DNA from 4 places in the Bacillus sp. NPDC094064 genome. Region 1 is predicted to be linked to each of the others. Evidence: riboswitches for the same ligand, from Rfam matches in the RefSeq annotation. Region 1 holds a riboswitch; each other region holds the start of a gene.
What was found. A riboswitch is a leader RNA that binds a small molecule or an ion and turns the genes downstream of it on or off. The one in region 1 is predicted to bind thiamine pyrophosphate.
Positions count from the first base shown of each region.

Region 2: another riboswitch for thiamine pyrophosphate. It lies ahead of tenA (thiaminase II); the one in region 1 lies ahead of thiM (hydroxyethylthiazole kinase).
Region 3: another riboswitch for thiamine pyrophosphate. It lies ahead of thiC (phosphomethylpyrimidine synthase ThiC); the one in region 1 lies ahead of thiM (hydroxyethylthiazole kinase).
Region 4: another riboswitch for thiamine pyrophosphate. It lies ahead of thiT (energy-coupled thiamine transporter ThiT); the one in region 1 lies ahead of thiM (hydroxyethylthiazole kinase).

Region 1 covers NZ_JBNNUI010000010.1:96,832-100,041, forward strand. Annotated here, with positions in the region: gene thiE (thiamine phosphate synthase) at 30-689, opposite strand; gene thiM (hydroxyethylthiazole kinase) at 705-1,514, opposite strand; TPP riboswitch at 1,585-1,697, opposite strand; gene topB (DNA topoisomerase III) at 1,830-3,210, opposite strand, start outside.
Region 2 covers NZ_JBNNUI010000007.1:3,510-6,719, reverse strand. Annotated here, with positions in the region: gene ACQKNI_RS16580 (ABC transporter permease) at 1-188, opposite strand, end outside; gene ACQKNI_RS16575 (ABC transporter ATP-binding protein) at 188-937, opposite strand; gene tenA (thiaminase II) at 906-1,601, opposite strand; TPP riboswitch at 1,686-1,788, opposite strand; TPP riboswitch at 1,849-1,960, opposite strand; gene ACQKNI_RS16565 (SH3 domain-containing protein) at 2,230-3,210, shown strand, end outside.
Region 3 covers NZ_JBNNUI010000005.1:252,404-255,613, reverse strand. Annotated here, with positions in the region: gene lldP (L-lactate permease) at 1-1,400, shown strand, start outside; TPP riboswitch at 1,472-1,587, shown strand; gene thiC (phosphomethylpyrimidine synthase ThiC) at 1,700-3,210, shown strand, end outside.
Region 4 covers NZ_JBNNUI010000004.1:335,104-338,313, reverse strand. Annotated here, with positions in the region: gene ACQKNI_RS12315 (sensor histidine kinase) at 1-457, shown strand, start outside; gene thiT (energy-coupled thiamine transporter ThiT) at 665-1,324, opposite strand; TPP riboswitch at 1,411-1,512, opposite strand; gene ACQKNI_RS12305 (FeoA family protein) at 1,707-1,934, shown strand; gene feoB (ferrous iron transport protein B) at 1,931-3,210, shown strand, end outside.

The DNA of each region.
Region 1 (3,210 bases):
AAATAAACGAAACAACTCGCTTTGCAACTCTACAAACTCTTCCTTACTTCCTTTACTAGCTCCTTCGTACTTTCATAAGGAGATTCCGCTAAGCTAATCGCAGAAATAATAGAGACACCATCCGCACCTGCTTCTATAACAGAAGCAGTATTTTCAATCGTAATCCCACCAATACCGACAATCGGTATCATAATTCCTTGTTCTCTAAAATGAGCTAATCCTTTCGTTCCTTGAACAGCTTTCGTGTCTTTTTTTGTACTCGTTGGGAAAATAGGTCCAACGCCTAAATAGTCAGCTCCATTTTCAATTGCCCAGCGTGCTTCTTCAATTGTATGTGTAGATACACCGATAATTTTATCACCCATTTTTTCACGAACAGAAGTAATTCCTTCATCATCCTGTCCAACGTGAACACCATCTGCATCTAGTTCAATGGCTAATTCAACATCGTCATTTACAATAAACGGTACACCATACTCCTTGCAAAGTGCTTGCACCTCTTTGGCAAACTGTAAACGTTTCTCGCCCGTTAAAGCTCCTTCTCCCTTTTCACGAAACTGGAAAAGTGTCACTCCGCCATCTAACGCTTCTTTCAATACAGCTAACGGATCTTTTATGCAGTTATTACTTCCCATAATAAAATACACTTGCAATAGCTTTGACATTTTATCTATTTCAATGCGTGCCATTTCTTTCACTCCCTCTTACTCTAGTTCCTCAATCTTTCCATATTTCTCAATATCATCAGAAGTTGTATTTGCTAACTGATTTAAAAATTCAATTTGGAAACTACCAGGTCCTTTTTCTACTGTTTTAGCAGCTGCTAGTTCCGCTGCTACTCCATAAAATGTTAATGCTGCCGCGGCTGCCTTTACATAATCTTTTTCTACCGCTGTAAAAGCTCCTATTACAGAAGTTAGTAAACACCCTGTTCCCGTAACTTTCGTTAAGATGGGATGGCCATTTCGAATAAGAACAGTTTTCTCTCCATCTGTAACAACATCTTCTTTTCCAGTAATAATCGCCACTGTATTCAATTCGTCTGCTGCCTGCTTTGCAATACTTACAACATTGCCATTTCCAGTACCAGCGTCGACCCCTTTAATTTCCCATCTCTCATTAATAACGTTAGCTATTTCAGCTGCATTTCCGCGGATAACAGCTAAATCGATTTCAGCTGGAATATGTCTCGCAACTTCTGTTCGATACGACGTTGCTCCTGCGCCAACTGGATCAAACAGTACTGGTACATTGTTCACATTTGCTGATTTACCCGCAAGTAACATCGCTTCTACTTCTTCAGGACGAAGTGTTCCCATATTTAAAACAAGAGCTCCAGCAATACTAGCCATTTCTGCTACTTCTTCTTTTGCATACGCCATTACAGGCGATGCCCCTAACGCTAACAAACCGTTCGCCGTAAAATTTGTGACAACAACATTTGTAATATTATGAACGAGCGGATTAGACTCTCTTACTAAATCCACTACTTTACTAATTTCTTGTACATTCATTTTTTTCATCTCCTAACTATAATGGTGGGAGATACACAAAAAGACACTTTGCGTACGCAAAGTGTCTGAATATGTGCTTTTACACTCTCCCTACGCTGGCATTATCCAACAGGTTCAAATGGTCAATGACGGATTAATAGTCATACTCTCAGTTTGCATCCACAAACTCCCATGTGTTTATTATTCATCTATTTCAAAGTCTACTCTTATTCTAATAAAATAACAAGTTCTTTACCTTTCCATATTTGTTAATTTAAATTGTATACAATAAAAAAGAATTGCCCATCAAAACTTTAGAAGGACAATTCTTTTTATTTAATCAAATTTTAATTTCTTTAATGCTTCTGCGAATGGGTTATTTAATGGTTCTTCTTCTTTATTCTGTTGTTTCATATATTTTTGAACGTCACGCTTATCAGCCTTGTTACCTGATTCTTTTTTACGTCGCTCTTGGAATGTTGATAATTTCTCACGATAGCCACATTTACATGCGAAAATTTGGCCTGCACCTTCACCACGTAATTCTAATTTCTTTTTACATTGCGGGCAGCGCGCGTTTGTAGTACGGGATACATTTTTACGGTGACCACATTCACGATCTTGGCATACGAGCATTTTGCCTTTTTTACCGTTTACTTCTAGCATCGGTTTACCGCAGTCTGGACAAGACTTCGTTGAAATGTTGTCATGTTTATATTTTTTATCACTCGATTTAATTTCAGAAACAATTTCTTTCGTATAGTTCTTCATTTCAGAAATGAATACTTCTTTTTTCAATTTACCTTTTGCGATAGCCTCAAGCTTTTGTTCCCATTCACCAGTTAATGTAGGAGATTTTAATTCTTCTGGTACTAAATCAAGTAACTGACGACCTTTTGAAGTAATATGAATATCTTTACCACGTTTTTCAATTAAGAATGAATTGAATAGCTTGTCGATAATATCTGCACGTGTCGCTACAGTACCTAATCCGCCAGTCGATTTTAATGTATCAGCAAGTTGTTTATTGTGCGTATCCATATATTTTGTAGGATTCTCCATCGCTGAAAGTAAAGTCGCTTCGTTAAATCGTGCAGGTGGCTTTGTTTGACCTGATGTTTGCATAAGTAGCTTTACACTTAATGTATCGCCCTTTTCAATGTGAGGTAGAAGCTGCTCTTTTACGTCATCCGTTACATCATCTTCTTCAAAGCGATTTTCATATACTTCTTTCCAACCGGCATGTAGAATTGTTTTTCCTCGTGCAATGAACGTTTCATTACTAACTTTTGTGCGTAACGTTAGTTGCTCATATTCGAATGCTGGGAATAACACTGCTAGGAAACGTTTTACAACTAAATCATAAATTTTACGTTCTTTATCTGTGAAGGCTGAGAAGTTAACATATCCTTCTGTCGGAATAATTGCGTGATGATCGCTTACTTTACTATCATCAACATATGATTTATTAGGCTTGATAGGCTTTTGTAGTACTTTATGTGCTAAAGAACGGTATTCTCCGACGCCACATGCTTTTAAACGTTCTGGAAGTGTTCCGACGATATCGGATGAAATGTAACGTGAATCTGTACGAGGATATGTTAGCACTTTATGTTGTTCATATAACTTCTGCATAATGTTTAACGTTTCTTTAGCAGAGTAACCAAACTTTTTATTTGCATCACGTTGTAATTCAGTTAAATCGTAAAGACCAGGA
Region 2 (3,210 bases), on a different contig from region 1:
ACGACGTATAACGTTGCCGGCAAATGAACCGTAAATAATATATCTTTTAGTTTCCATATCTTCATTACGATTGCAGACGGTGACGGTAAAATGTACATCTCATCTACAATTCTTGCGCCTATTTCCCACATAACAAGTAAAATACTAGAAAGTGTAATGGCAGGAACTAATTCTTTCAATCGGTTCATCATACAAGTACCTGCCTTTGTAACATACTAAGAAGTTCCTCTTTCAGCGCTAACACGTCCGGTTTATATAAATCCTTTCGTGTTCTGTTATGGCCAAGTGGCACAATTCGCTCAGTCAAAGTCGTTATCGGTTGCTGTTCCACTACTAAAATTCGATTCGAAAGGAACAATGCTTCTTCAACATCATGAGTAATGAATAAAATTGTTTTTTCCCACTCTTTCCATTGTTCAAACAACCATTCTTGCAAAGAAGCCTTCGTTAAAGCATCTAACGCGCTAAACGGTTCATCTAATAACAATATCTCTCCGCCTGTTAACAATGTTCGAATAAAAGATACACGCTGTCTCATACCTCCAGATAAATCTTTCGGATATTTTTTCTCGTATCCTTGTAAACCAAATTTATGCAACAGTTCCTTTGCCTTCACTTGCGCTTCTTTCTTCTGCACACCTTGGCACTCTAGCGGCAGGGCCGCATTTTCAATAATCGTTCTCCATGGCAGGAGCATATCTTTTTGGGGCATATACCCTACAGGATGACTCTTTGTTTCTGTCAGCTCTATCTTTCCAGCGCTTGCTTCTTCTAAGCCTGTTATAAGGCGAAATAAAGTACTTTTCCCACAACCACTTGGTCCGATAATACTGACAAATTCTTTATCTTGTATAGAAGCATTTAATTCACTGATGATTGGTTTCTCATCATAATGAAAAGAAACATTATGAAACTGTAGTATGTTCTTGCTCCTCAAATCCCCACATCTCCTTACGATAGGACATATCCCAGAATAAATATTCAAATCGGCTGGAATATAAGAAAATCTCCTCTAATCGTTCTAACTCTTTCTCTGACTTTCCAACTGCCATTTCATTTAATAAATCAATTAACCAAACACAAAGATTACCGTATTCTTCAGAACTATATCCTTGAATCCATTCGCCAAAGAACTCATGATCTCTTGCTCCCGGAATATCATTTAAACGCTTTCCAATTTCCCAGTAACTCCACATACACGGAAGAAGTGCTGCGATTAATTCTGCAAGTGTGCCATTTTGAGATACTGACATCATATAGTTTGTATAAGCTAAATTTTTAGCAGATGGTTTTGCAGATTCCATTTCTTCTACAGAAATACCCAGTCGTTTTGCATATTGTTTATGAATCGTCATTTCTCCATTTAATATTCCATCAATTTGTTCAGCAAATTTCCCCATTATTTGTGGGTTCGTTGCCTTTACAACACCAATTGCATATAGCTTTGCATAATCTAATAGATATAAATAATCTTGAATAATATAATACTGAAATCTATCTTTTTCTAACGTACCATCCCCCATACCTACTACAAACGGATGATTATGACTTTTCTCCCAAACAGGTTGCACAGTTTCTAATAATCTATCGCAAAACTTCATTTCTATTTCCCCCTTCAATATATATATCTAAATAAAAAAACCACTTCTATATAAGAAGTGGTTACAGCAAATAAAATTATACATTTATTCGTTGTTCCACTTCCCTTCGCTAGTATTACCTAGATCAGGTCTGTAAGGGTTAAGGATTAGTCCTCTCTCAGCACATCAAGCACCCCTAGTGGTTTCAATATGAAATTTTTAAATAAAAAAGCCCCGTTTCTATACGCAAAGAAACGGGGACTCATAGTTAGTGTCCGAATTGCTTCCCTACGCTAGCATAATCTAGATCAGGTAATGAAAAGGATCAAAGGCTTACGGCCTACTCTCAGCTGGCAACACCAGCTCTCCTAGCAAACTATAAAATTATCACTGTCAGTATAACACCGTAATAAGACATCATCAACTGTTTTAATTTTCTCAATTGTCAACAAAATCATCAAGCTATACAATAATTATATTCCATTTTAGAAAATGATATCCTAATTAATTGGATTAAAAAGAATCATTATCCTCAAAAAATTTATTTTTATATTGATTTCATATTACATTTATGTGAATACCCCCACTATATTATATCTTTATACTATAATAAAATTACAACTATACAACTAGAGGAGGTCTCTATTATATGAATATGAAAGCTACTGCTTTAACAGCAACTACTGTCGCAATTGCTTCTTTACTACCTTCTATGGGCGAAACAAATGTACAAAAAGCAAACGCTGAACAATTATCTAATGTTAAAACTGGATATGTCAAAGTCGACCAAGCAACTTTACATAAAGAAGACAATACAAATAGCACATCTATTGATACGATCCGCTTTAATACGAAAGTGAATATACTTGAAACAACGAATGATTGGTATAAAGTATCTGTTAATAATAAAGTAGGTTACGTACAAAAAGATGCTATTCTACTAAAAAACAAACTTCAATCTAATAATCAATACATCGTCAATGCTAATGCATTAAACGTTCGCTCTGAACCTAATTTAGAGTCTTCAATTTTAGATGTATTACCAAACGGTAAGTTCATTACCATTCAAGAAGAACAAGGCGAATGGTATAAAATTTTACATAATGGTCAAACAGGTTATGTACAAAAAGCATTCATATCTAATGGTTCACAGCCTTTAGTAAAAGGAACTACAGTTCAAAATAATACGAAGTACACAGTTGCAACACCAAAACTTAATGTACGTAGTAATGCTAGTACAAGTAGTGCTCTACTTGGTTCATTACAAAATGGTACACAAGTACAAGTAGTAGAAACTGTAGGAACTTGGTATAAAATTCGTTTTGGTACAGGATACGGATATGTGGCAAAACACTATATAGTACAAAATCAACCGCAATCACAAGCTCAAACAGCTCAATCTTCTTCAATTCCAGCTGCTTTCAAATTTCCTACTCAAGGAAAAGTTAGCTCAACCTTTGATATGCGCTGGGAACAAATGCATTATGGTATAGATATTGCAGCACAAGGTAACGTCTCTATTCAAGCTGCTGCTGCAGGTAAAGTTGTGAAATCTTATTATTCAGCTAGTTATGGTAATGTCGTGTTCATCTCCCATCAAATAAACGATAAATTATATACAACCGTTTAT
Region 3 (3,210 bases), on a different contig from region 1:
TATTTTTATATAAAATTTCTGTGAAAACGGGTCAATTCGATGTGATTCGTGCATCTGTATTATCTATTACAAATGATCACCGTTTACTCGTTATTTTAATCGGATTTTCATTTGGAGCATTTTTGGAAGGAGCAGCAGGGTTTGGGGCCCCAGTAGCGATTACGGCGGCGCTTCTTGCAGGTCTTGGATTAAATCCTTTATATGCAGCTGGTCTTTGTTTAATCGCAAATACGGCGCCGGTAGCGTTCGGGGCAATGGGAATTCCAATTACAGTTGCTGGACAAGTAACAGGTATTGATCCGCATAAAATCGGACAAATGGCTGGACATCAGTTACCGTTCCTATCATTATTTGTTCCGTTCTTTATCGTATTTTTAATGGATGGATTTAAAGGTGTAAAACAAACTTGGCCTGCGTTATTTGTAGCGGGTAGTTCATTTGCAATTACACAATTCATTACAGCGACATTCTTAGGACCAGAACTTCCGGATATTACATCAGCGCTTGTAAGTTTAGTAAGTTTATCGCTATTCTTAAAAGTTTGGCAGCCGAAAGAAATTTATCAATCGAAGCAAGCGGATGGTGAAGTAGCAGCAGCAACAACTACGGCAGATATGCCGAAACTAACAGTAGGAAAAGTAGTAAAAGCATGGTCTCCGTTCATTATTTTAACTGTAATGGTAGTCATTTGGAGCCAAAGTTTCTTTAAATCGTTATTCGCTCCGGGGGGCGCATTAGAGAGTCTTGTATTTAAGTTTGAGGTACCAGGTTTACACAATTTAGTAATGAAGGCGGAGCCAATTGTAAATAAACCGACGCCTTACGAGGCAATTTTGAAGTTTGACGTAGTATCAGCAACAGGAACAGCAATCTTAATTGCTTGTATCATTTCTATCTTTATTTTGAAAATGAGTGCAAAAGATGCAGTAGCGACATTTAAAGAAACGTTAAACGAACTTAAGATGCCAATTCTATCAATCGGATTCGTATTAGGGTTTGCCTTTATCGCAAACTATTCTGGTCTATCTTCTACACTAGCATTAGCACTAGCTGGAACTGGCGGATTATTCCCGTTCTTCTCCCCATTCTTAGGGTGGATTGGCGTATTCTTAACAGGTTCCGATACGTCAGCGAATGCACTGTTCTCGAATTTACAAGCAATTACAGCGCAGCAAGTCGGTGTATCTGAAGTACTTCTCGTTGCAGCAAATACAACGGGCGGTGTAACAGGGAAAATGATTTCTCCGCAATCGATTGCAATTGCTTGTGCGGCAGTTGGACTTGCTGGAAAAGAATCAGACTTGTTCCGCTTCACGGTGAAACATAGTTTGTTCTTCGTCATTATTGTTGGTATTATGACGTATGTTCAAGCATATTATTTAACGTGGATGATTCCATAAGTGACAAAAGAAATAAAGTTTGCATTTTTCGGATTATCGTGTATGATGGGAAAGTATTGAAAATTAAATCAGTGATAAACTAGGGGTGCCTAACGTATGCGTAGGCTGAGAGAGAAGCGTGTGAACTTCTTAACCCTTTGGACCTGATCTGGCTCGTACCAGCGTAGGGAAGTTAACGGCTTTACATAATGATGTCTTTTATGAGCCAGGTCCTTATTTTTTTATGGACCTGGCTCTTTTTATTTTGGCATGCGCTGGCCATATCTCGTCCTTGTCACGAACAGGGGGCAACAAAAGTTATGAAACAATCTGTTTCGGCTGAGCAAATTGAATTGAAATCGAGTTTACCAGGGAGTAAGAAAGTATATGTGGATGGACCGCGCGCAGGTATGAAAGTGCCGATGCGTGAGATTGAACAAAGCGAAACGAACGGCGTCCAAAATCCACCAATCCGTGTGTATGATACGAGCGGTCCTTATACGGATCCCGAGTATAAAGTGGAGCTGGAAAAGGGGTTGCAGGCGCCGCGCCATTCTTGGATCGTGGAGCGCGGGGATGTAGAGGCATACGAAGGGCGTGAGGTGAAACCAGAGGATGACGGTGTGAAAGTGGCTTCGAAACATACACCTGTTTTCCCGCAAATGGATCGCCAGCCGCTTAGAGCGAAGCAAGGTGCCAATGTAACGCAAATGCATTATGCGCGTAACGGTATTATTACGTCTGAGATGGAATACGTTGCGATTCGTGAAGGAGTAGAGCCTGAGTTTGTTCGTAAGGAGATCGCAGAAGGCCGTGCTATTTTACCAGCGAATATTAACCATCCGGAAGCAGAACCGATGATTATCGGGCGTAATTTCCACGTGAAGGTAAATGCAAATATCGGAAACTCTGCTGTATCTTCTTCTATTGCAGAAGAAGTAGAGAAGATGACGTGGGCGACTCGCTGGGGTGCAGATACGATTATGGATTTATCTACAGGTAAAAACATTCATACGACGCGTGAGTGGATTATTCGTAACGCACCGGTACCAGTTGGAACAGTGCCGATTTATCAAGCGCTTGAAAAGGTAAACGGAATTGCAGAAGATTTAACGTGGGAAGTGTATCGTGATACGTTAATTGAGCAAGCGGAGCAAGGCGTTGATTACTTTACGATTCACGCAGGTGTATTACTTCGTTACATTCCAATTACGGCAAAGCGTACGACAGGTATTGTTTCGCGTGGTGGTTCAATTATGGCGCAGTGGTGTTTATTCCATCATAAAGAAAACTTCCTCTATACTCATTTTGAAGAGATTTGTGAAATTATGAAGCAGTATGATGTTTCGTTCTCTCTAGGAGATGGATTACGTCCAGGGTCGATTGCAGATGCAAATGACGAAGCACAATTTTCTGAGCTTGAAACACTTGGTGAATTAACGAAAATTGCTTGGAAGCATGATGTGCAAGTTATGATTGAAGGACCTGGGCATGTACCAATGCATTTAATTAAAGAGAATATGGAGAAAGAACTTGATATTTGTCAGGGCGCGCCATTCTATACACTTGGACCGTTAACGACAGATATTGCACCAGGTTATGACCATATTACATCGGCAATTGGAGCTGCAATGATTGGCTGGTTCGGAACGGCGATGCTTTGTTATGTAACGCCGAAAGAACATTTAGGATTGCCAAATAAAGATGATGTTCGCACAGGGGTTATTACGTACAAAATTGCAGCACATGCGGCTGATCTTGCGAAAGGGCACAAAACGGCTCATCAGCGTGATGATGCACTTTCAAAAGCACGCTTCGAATTCCGTTGGCG
Region 4 (3,210 bases), on a different contig from region 1:
GAAAAAGGATTCATTTTATATTGATACAGTAATTGAAGATATATGTGAATACCTTTCTGTGGACATAGAAAAAAAAGAACTTTGTGTTCATAAAAATATACGTTCATTTGAAGTGATAGCAAATCAAGGTCGGATTGAACAAGTCATCGTAAATTTCATTACGAATGCAATTCGTTATACACCAAATAAAGAGGATATTATTATTTCTACAATAGATGAGAAGGATCGCATAAAAGTATGTATTGAAAATACAGGTACTCACATTGAAGAAGAACAATTAGATAAAATTTGGGATCGTTTTTATCGTGTGGATGTAGCTCGTCAGCGTTCACAAGGTGGAACGGGGCTTGGTCTTGCCATTTCGAAGAATATTTTAGAACTACACGATGCTGAATATGGGGTAAAGAATACAGGGGATGGTGTGTTATTTTACTTCTATTTACCGAAAAAGGCGTAGACAATATGATCTACGCTTTTTTTATTTATTTTTATATTATCTTTATCTAATCTTTATTTTTAAAGGGTATAATTTAGTTAGAAAATGAGGTTGTGTAAGGAGTCGATAAACCGTGCATAGCAAGTGGCTAAGTATAATGGTATTTATTTTCTTTTGCGCATTTATTGTATTTTTAATTGATATTACGATATGAAAGAAGAGCGCTAATTAAGCGCTCTTCTTTGATGTATTCATTTGAGAAGCACCGATGCTTTTGAATAAGCGTGGTGAAGTTCTAAATAAAAGGAGTAGTAATACTGTACATAAAGCGAAAGAACCAATCATTGTACTACCGTTTACAATTAATGAATATAGCACAGCAGATTGACCTTTTGGTGCATATTGTCCCCAGAAAATAATACCGGCGATAAAGTGACAGAAGTAGCGAGCGAAACTACCGACAAATGTGGCAAGAATAATGTAAACAAGTGCGTTCTTTTTTTTGTTTTGTTTTGATGCGGGTTTATCTTTACGGCTACCCAAACTGGATTGGTCTTCGTTAGATACTGCAAGTGCTTTTTGAATTGGACGATAGAATAAACCAGCAAATCCGATAAAAGCAAAGGCAATGAAGTATTCAATGAATGCTTGAATAGGTGTTAAAATGTAAGCATCACCTACAACAATTTGTAATAGTCCCCAAATTAAGCCTCCTAAGAAAGCCATTTTGAAGCCCCAGCGGTATGCGATAATAAAAATAGGAATCATTGCAAATGAAATGGAACCACCTGTTGGAAGTTTAAGTGATAGTGGTAAAATGTCGATAATCATGGCGAAGGCTGCAAGAATAGCAGATTCGATCATCGCTTGTAAATTGGTGTTACGCATGTTGTCTCCCCCTAAATCCAAGTTATACAAAAAAGAATAGATATCATAGGAGGATACGAAATACGTAAATAAAAAAGAGGTATGTATTTCGGACGTTTGCACAATCCCTGCGTTAGCATTAACTAACAGGTTCGAAGGGTCGGAACGAAGTGTTCCCTCTCAGCGGCATGGCTCCCCCTGTAATAACGAGATTCTTTATTTGCTATTGTTTATTGTAAGCGAAATGGATGAGAATGGCAAATGAATCTAGTATGACAATTATTGAAATATAATTGTATTGAAATGTTAATAAATATGAAGCAAAAAGGTATAGTCCAAATGAAATAGAGTATGCTATAATTTTCTTGAAAATAATTATCATTCTCTTCTGAGGGGGAAGGTTATGAGTTTAGTAGATATTAAGATTGGTGAGAAAGTGTTAGTAAAAAGTATTCAGTCGTTAGATCAGTTATTAAAAAGAAGACTGGCTGCTTTTGGTCTTTCTGAAGGAAGCGAGCTTCGTATAAAGCAGAAAGCGATGTTTAAAGGTCCTTGTACATTGGAGTGTCGTGGGCAGTTAATTAGTATTCGTCATTGTGACGCGAAAATGATAAAGGTGGAATTAGCGTGAATAAGGTAGCTTTGCTAGGGAATCCGAATACAGGGAAAACATCATTATTTAATGCGCTTACTGGTTCTTATGAGTATGTAGGAAATTGGAGCGGTGTAACAGTAGAAAAAAAGGTTGGTAAATTAAAAGATAAGCAAGGAACATTAATTGATTTACCAGGCGTCTATGATTTAAATCCAGTTTCACGTGATGAAGGTGTCGTTACGAATTTTCTACTAACAGACGAATTTCATCATATGTTAAATATTGTGGATTCTTCGCAATTTGAGCGAAATATGCATTTAACGTTGCAATTACTTGAGTTTGGTAAGCCGGTTTCAATTGGTTTAAATATGGTTGATGTGGCGAAGCAAAGAGGAATTGTTATTGATGTAAAACGATTATCAGAAATATTAGGTGTAACAGTCGTTCCTGTCATCGCAAGAACCGGAAAAGGCTGTGAAGAATTACTTACGACTCTTAAAGAGAATGGCAAAAAAGAGAAAGAACCATTCATTATTTCATATGGTGTACAAATGGATGAAGGAATTGGAGAAGTAATTGCTCTTTTAGAGACAGCGAATTATGAGCATCCGAGATGGTTAGCCCTTCAATTTCTAAGCAATAACGAAGTAGTAGAAAAAGAAATGAAAGCACTACCAATTTATAAGGAACTTGTAGCCGTTCGATCTCGCTTAGAAGGAAAACTTGATTGTACGTTGGAGGAGCACATTTACAAAACTCGTGAAGCGTATATTGAAAAGTTAAAAACAAATGTTATGAAGCATGAGAAAGAAGGGAAAATTCCTTTTTCGGAAAAAATCGATAAGTTAATTACACATAAAATTTTAGGACTTCCAATCTTTTTAGCAGTTATGTTTTTTATTTTTCAGGTTACGTTTACGTGGATTGGGACACCGTTATCTGATATGTTAGATGGCTTTTTTGGTGGGCAGCTTACGGATTGGGTAACGGCTGGACTTACAAGTGTTGGTGCCTCTGATTTTATTCAAGCACTCGTTACAGAAGGTATTATCGCCGGCGTTGGTGCTGTGTTAGTATTCGTGCCACAAATCTTTGCACTATTCTTTTTCATTTCATTATTAGAAGACTCAGGATATATGGCGCGAATTGCAGTTGTTATGGATAGAATTATGGAGTTCTTTGGCTTAAACGGTAAAGCTTTTATTCCGATGATTATCGGTTTTGGATGTAACGTTCCAGGTATTATGGCGGCAAGAACAATTGAACAGGAGAAAGAGCGTTTACTTACAATTTTAGTAACACCATTTATGTC